2 regions of the Alloalcanivorax dieselolei B5 genome follow, and region 1 is predicted to be linked to the other one. Evidence: predicted binding sites of a transcription regulator. Region 1 holds the regulator's gene; the other holds the start of a gene.

What was found. The regulator FNR, encoded in region 1, switches genes on or off when oxygen is low (the NO sensors DNR and NnrR bind a similar motif). The targets are predictions, from matches to a motif close to TTGATNTANATCAA.
Region 2: clpB (ATP-dependent chaperone ClpB) is a predicted target of FNR. The motif match lies at 2,242-2,255, and genes of this name have one in related genera.

What each region holds. Positions count from the first base shown of each region.
Region 1 covers NC_018691.1:2,493,864-2,497,280, reverse strand. Annotated here, with positions in the region: gene B5T_RS11230 (sulfite exporter TauE/SafE family protein) at 1-187, shown strand, start outside; gene hemN (oxygen-independent coproporphyrinogen III oxidase) at 252-1,625, shown strand; gene fnr (fumarate/nitrate reduction transcriptional regulator Fnr) at 1,708-2,421, shown strand; gene B5T_RS11215 (universal stress protein) at 2,418-3,335, shown strand; gene yaaA (peroxide stress protein YaaA) at 3,371-3,417, opposite strand, start outside.
Region 2 covers NC_018691.1:4,111,738-4,115,154, forward strand. Annotated here, with positions in the region: gene clpB (ATP-dependent chaperone ClpB) at 1-2,092, opposite strand, end outside; gene pgeF (peptidoglycan editing factor PgeF) at 2,285-3,031, opposite strand; gene rluD (23S rRNA pseudouridine(1911/1915/1917) synthase RluD) at 3,028-3,417, opposite strand, start outside.

The DNA.
Region 1 (3,417 bases):
GGTCATGGGGATGTTCGGCGCCACTACCCTGCTGCCGGTGGGCGCTGCCGGCGTGTTCGGCGGGCAATTGGCGCGGTTGCGGCGGGGGCCCGCCCGATATGTGGCGGCGGCGATGACATTGGCGCTGGCGCTGGTGTTTCTTCAGCACGGGCTGCCCGGAGACGTCCATGTCCATCACCATCCTTGATCTGCATCAAGGTCGGCGATGGTCATAGTGGCATGATGCCGCCATTACCCTTTGGAGCGCTGACATGACGCAATGGAATCCGGATCTGATCCGCCGATTCGGAGGCCCCGGGCCCCGCTACACCTCCTATCCGCCGGCCACCCAGTTTCATGAGGAAGTCGGCGAGGAGGACTACCGGCGGGCCGCGGCCCGCGGTAATCAGGCCCGCCGTCCACTGTCGCTGTACTGCCATATCCCGTTCTGCGCCACGGTGTGCTACTACTGCGCCTGCAACCGGATCATCACCGGCAACCGGGCCAAGGCCGAGGATTATCTGACCTTCCTGAAGCAGGAGATCAAAGCCAAGGCGGCGCTGGTGGACCCGCAACGGCCCGTGGTGCAGATGCATTGGGGCGGCGGCACCCCCACCTACCTCAGTGACGCGCAGATGACCGAGCTGGTCTATGACCTGGCCCGTCATTTCAATCTGCTGGAAGATGATCGCGGCGAGTACGCCATCGAGGTCGATCCGCGCACGGTGGATCGCGCCCGTCTCGGGCTGCTGCGGGGGCTGGGTTTCAACCGGCTCAGTATCGGCATTCAGGATCTGGATCCGGTGGTGCAGAAAGCGGTTAACCGGGAGCAATCCCTCGAGCTGATCACCGAAGTATTCGAGGCCGCCCGGGATTTCGGTTTCCACTCCATCAATGCCGACATGATTTACGGTTTGCCCTGGCAGTCCGCCTCCAGCCTGGCCCGCTCCCTGGAACAGTTGCTGGCTTTACGCCCGGAGCGCATTTCACTTTACAACTACGCCCATATGCCGGCGCGCTTCAAGGTGCAGCGACAAATCCAGGAAACCGCGCTGCCCAGTCCGGAGGAAAAACTCGCCATGCTGAAACTGGCCGGCGAAACCCTGGAGGCGGCCGGCTACGTGCTGATCGGCATGGATCATTTTGCCCTGCCGGACGATCCCATGGCGGTGGCGCAGCGCAACGGCACCCTGCACCGCAATTTCCAAGGCTACTCGTTGCATGGCGACGCCGACCTTTTGGGCATGGGGATCAGCGCGATCAGCGCTTTTGATGATTTCTACGCGCAGAACGTCAAGGTTCTGAGCGACTGGCAGGAAGCCGTGCAAGAGGGGCGTATGCCGATCGAGCGGGGTTTCCTGCTCGATTGGGACGATCGCCTGCGCCGTGACGTGATCATGGGGCTGCTGTGCGACCTGCGGCTGGATCTGGTCGCCTTTCGACAGCGTTGGGAAGTGGATTTCGCCGATTATTTCAAGGACCAGCTGGCCGCGCTGGGCGAATTCGAGAAACTGGGGCTGATTGATATGGACGGCCCCGTGTTGAAGGTCACCGATACCGGGCGCCTGGTGGTGCGCGCTCTGGCGATGTTGTTTGACCGCTATGCCGGCACCCCGAACCCACAGCGATTCAGTCGCATTATTTAGCTCGCCGTCACCGATCCGGGAGACCATAATGTCTCAAGCCGTAATTGCACTACGCAGTGTATCCAATATGGAGGTACGCAGCATGCCTCGTCACGTTTCATGCAACGACTGTAGTCTCAGCCCCATTTGCCTGCCGTTGGCGGTGGCGCCTTCCCAGCTTGACGAACTGGATGGCATCATCCGCCGCGGCCGCCCTCTCAAGCGCGGAGAGCACCTGTTTCGCGCCGCCTCCCCGTTCGGAGCGGTTTACGCCGTGCGCTCCGGGGCCCTGAAGACCTATGTCCTCTCCGATGAGGGCGAGGAACAGGTTACCGGCTTCTACCTGCCGGGTGAGATCGTCGGCATGGACGGCATCAGCACCGCGCACCACGTTTCCAACGCCAAGGCATTGGAAACCGCCACGGTGTGCGAGATCCCCTTCCATCGCCTGGAGGATCTGTCGCAGCGCATCCCCTCCTTGCAGCATCACTTCTTCTCGCTGATGAGCAACGAGATCCGAGCCGACCGCGAACTGCACATGCTGTTGAGTAAGAAGAGCGCGGATGACAGAGTGGCTTCTCTACTGTTGTCCCTGGCCGCGCGTCAGCAGCGCCGGGGCTTGAGCAGCAGCCGCTTCCGTCTGCCCATGTCCCGCTACGACATCGCCAATTACCTGGGACTGGCGGTGGAAACAGTGAGCCGCATTTTCACCCGTTTTCAGCAGCAGGAGATGCTGCTGGTGGACGGCAGGGATGTGGAAATCATCGACCGGGAGGCGCTTTGCGGCAGCGGCAGACTACAAGTGGAGGCACCATGACTATTCCGACCGATGGCATTCTCGTTGTATTGGACCGCCACCTGAAGGCTCCGCAGCCGGCGTTGAAGAAAGGCCGGCTGCTGGCCGCGGCACTGGGCTGCCCTCTAGTGGTGACCGTCAATAGCGATTCGTCGGCCATGCGCCGTGCCGTGGGACTGGACCAGAAACGCCGGCAAGCAGCCGAACAGCAAATCCGTAACGCCTGGGAAAGGCGTATCCAGGACTTGCTGGCGGGTACCGAGGCCTCCGTGCATATCACCACGCACAAGGATCAGGATGAAGATCTGCGGCAGACGGTAATTGCCGCCAAACCACGCCTGGTGGTGGTTCATACCAGCGAGGAAGGCACTCTGCGGCGTCATCTGTTTACGCCACGGGACTGGCTGCTGATCCGCAGAGCGCCCTGTCCGGTGCTTTGCGTGCAGGACCGTCCCTGGAGCGAGCCGCCGGTGTTTACCGCGGCGATCGAGCCGGAGGAAGAAGACGAGAACGGCCTGGACGCCACCGTACTGGCCGCTGCCCGGGAATGGTCGGCGCCGCTGCAGGCGTCACTCAACGCCGTGCACGTGCTGGAACATCCGGACGAGACGTTGTTATTGGTGGCGGGAGAAGCGTTGCCTGAATACGCCGCCAGTGCCGAGAGCATTCGCAAGAGTCACCGCGACGCTCTGGACCGTTTCGCCGAGCGCCACGGTCTGCCGCTGGAGCGCACGGAAATGCTGGAAGGGCCAATCGCCGGCACCCTGGCCGACTACTGTGAAAATAACGGCTCCGATGTGCTGGTGGTGGGGACGGTGCGCCGCAACAAAGTGGAACGGCTGCTGCTGGGCGCCACCGCCGAATCCCTGCTGGTGCACGCCCGCAATGATGTGCTGGTGATCAAGCCCGAGGGCTTTGAGGCCGACTGGCAGTGAAATCGTGGCCCTTTTCTGTATGAAAAGGGCCACGATCAACCGCCCTGCTCGGCTCTTCGGAACACCGGTTTGGTGTCCGTGG
Region 2 (3,417 bases), 1.6 Mb from region 1:
CCAGTACCTGCAACAGTACGTTGAAGACATCCGGGTGCGCCTTTTCCACTTCGTCCAGCAACAGCACGGAATACGGCTTACGACGCACCGCTTCGGTGAGATAACCCCCTTCCTCATAACCGACATACCCTGGAGGCGCGCCGATCAACCGGGCCACGGAATGCTTCTCCATGAACTCGGACATGTCGATGCGCACCATGGCTTCCTCGGTATCGAACAGGAAACCGGCCAGTGCCTTACACAGCTCCGTCTTGCCCACCCCGGTGGGACCAAGGAACAGGAAGCTGCCATTCGGACGGTTCGGGTCCGACAGCCCGGCACGGGAACGCCGTACCGCGTTGGAGACCGCTTCCACCGCCTCGTCCTGACCAACCACGCGATGATGCAGCGCCTCTTCCATGCGCAACAGTTTCTCGCGCTCGCCCTCCAGCATCTTGGACACCGGAATCCCGGTCCATTTGGAAACCACTTCCGCCACTTCCTCATCGGTGACCTTGTTGCGGAGCAACTGGGTTTCCACCTGAGCGGCTTCCTCGCGTTCCTGGGCCTGCTGAACCTTCTTCTCCAGCTCCGGGATCACCCCGTACTGCAGCTCGGACATGCGGTTCAGGTCGCCGGCGCGGCGTGCCTGTTCCATATCCACACGGGCCTGTTCCAGTTCCGCCTTGTACTGCTGAGCACCCTGCAACGCGGCTTTCTCCGCGTTCCAGATCTCTTCCAGATCGGCGTATTCCTTCTCCAGGGCGGCGATGTCCGCTTCCAGTTTTTCCAGCCGTTTCCTGCTCGCCTCGTCCTCTTCCTTGCGCAGCGCCTCCCGCTCCATCTTCAATTGGATCAGGCGCCGATCAAGGCGGTCCATTTCCTCTGGCATGGAATCGATTTCCATACGGATACGACTGGCCGCTTCATCGATCAGATCGATGGCCTTGTCCGGCAACTGGCGGTCGGTGATGTAACGATGGCTCAGTTTGGCGGCGGCGATGATGGCACCGTCGGTGATGTCGACACCATGGTGAACCTCATAGCGTTCCTTCAGGCCACGCAGGATGGCGATGGTGTCCTCCACGGACGGCTCGTCCACCAGCACTTTTTGGAAGCGACGTTCCAGAGCCGCATCCTTTTCGATGTATTGACGATACTCGTTCAGCGTGGTGGCACCGACGCAATGCAGCTCGCCGCGCGCCAGCGCCGGCTTGAGCATGTTGCCCGCGTCCATGGCGCCATCGGCCTTGCCGGCACCGACCATGGTGTGTAGCTCATCGATGAACAGAATCACCCGCCCTTCCTGTTTGGACAGCTCGTTGAGCACGGCTTTCAAGCGCTCCTCGAACTCACCACGGTATTTGGCGCCAGCGATCAGCGCTGCCATATCCAGGGACAGAACCCGCTTTTCCTTGAGCCCTTCCGGCACTTCGCCATTGACGATACGTTGCGCCAGCCCCTCGACGATGGCGGTTTTACCAACACCCGGCTCACCAATCAGCACCGGGTTGTTCTTGGTCCGGCGCTGCAGCACCTGAATGGTACGGCGGATCTCATCATCCCGGCCGATCACCGGATCCAGCTTGCCGCTTTCGGCGCGGGCGGTAAGGTCCGTGGTGTACTTCTTGAGGGACTCCATACGGTCCTCGGCGTTGGGGTCGTCCACCGATTCACCACCACGGACTTGCTGAATTTTCTCCGCCAGCACCGCCTTGCGCACACCGGCGTTTTTCATCAGTTTGCCGACATCACCGTTGTCGTCACAGGCCGCCAACAGCACCGCTTCGGTGGAAATATACTGATCACCGCGTTGTTGAGCTTCCCGGTCCGCCAGGTTCAACAGGCGGCCCAGATTCTGGGAGAGCTGAACGTCTCCGGTGAACTGGCCAACGGTGGGCAGCTTGTCCATCGCCATCTTCAGGGCGGTGATCACATCGGCCGGATTGGCGCCGGCCTTTTCCAGCAACGGCGTGGCGACGCCGCCGCGTTGTTGCAGCAGAGCCAGCATCAGATGCACCGGCTCAATGGCGTTGTGGCTCTGCCCCACCGCCAGCGATTGGGCCTCGCCCAAGGCTTCCTGCAGACGAGCGGTCAGTTTGTCCATTCGCATGAATGACTTCTCCTGGTTGCGCGTAAAACTCCGGCCCTCAACCACAAGGTTTCAGCGGCACCGAAATTTACCGACTGTTCAAAATCTGATCTATAAATGCGGGCGGCGCCCTGGAATTCAAGCAGCCCATCCCGGAAAAACCGCCGATATTGATCCAGATTAAGAAAAACGGAGATGGCGGGCCCGCCCCGATCAGGGCTCAAGCCAAACAAGAGAAGCAAAGCGGCCGGTCTGGCCTTCCTGGCGGTAGGAATAGAAGTGGGTGGGGTCCCCGGCGGTGCAATGTTCGCCTCCGGATACGTCTTCCACACCGGCCTGATGTAACACCAGGGTAGCGGCATGGGTCAGCGAGAAACGCCAATGGCCAGGGGTGGCGTCACGCGTGAAAGCGGGCTCGAACAATTCCGAGGAGTCCATGAAGGCGCGGCGCACCTCTTCCCCCACCTGATAGACGCGCCCGGAAATTGCCGGCCCCAGCCAGGCGGACAGCGCCTCCCCTTCCGGCGCCAGGATCGACACCGCCCTTTGCACAATCCCCGCATGCAGCCCGCGCCAGCCGGCGTGCACCGCGGCCACCGCGCTGCCATCCTGACGCGCCAGCAATACCGGCAGACAATCCGCGGTGAGCACCACACAGGGCCAGCCACTCTCGTCGGTCCAGACCCCGTCAGCGCTATTATCCCGTTCACCGGCACGAATTACCCGGTCACTGTGGATCTGCCGCAGCCAGGCCGGAGGATGGTCCACTTGCAGCAACCGGTGCACATGGCGGCGGGCAACGTCTACCCGGGAGGGTTCGTCACCGCAGTTGGCGCCGAGATTGAATCCGGCCCACGGAGGGGGCGAGTGGCGCCCCAGGCGGGTGGTGACCACCGACCGCACCCGCGGGTGCGGGTGCCATTCCGGCCAGAGCCACTGACTGACATCCGGCAGCGTCATTGCGCCTCCCGGTCCTCCTCGAGGACCCGAATCAGAGTCTGCAGGTCTTCCGGCAGCGGCGTTTCGAATTCCAGATACTCGCCGCTGACCGGGTGCACCAGGCCGAGGCGGCGGGCATGCAGGGCCTGCCGGGGGAACCGGCGCAACGCCTCGCGTAAGGCCTCGGTGGCGCCAGCGGGAAACTTCAGGCGACCACCGTACAACGGATCTCCCATCAACGGATAGTGGCGGTGGGCCATGTGCACGCGAATCTGATGAGTCCGTCCGGTTTCCAGGCGGACCTGGATCCGGGTGTGGGCCCGGTAGCGGTCCATTACACGGAAGTGCGTCACCGCCGGCTTGCCCCCCTGAGCCACCACCGCCTGGCGTTTACGGTCCACCGGATG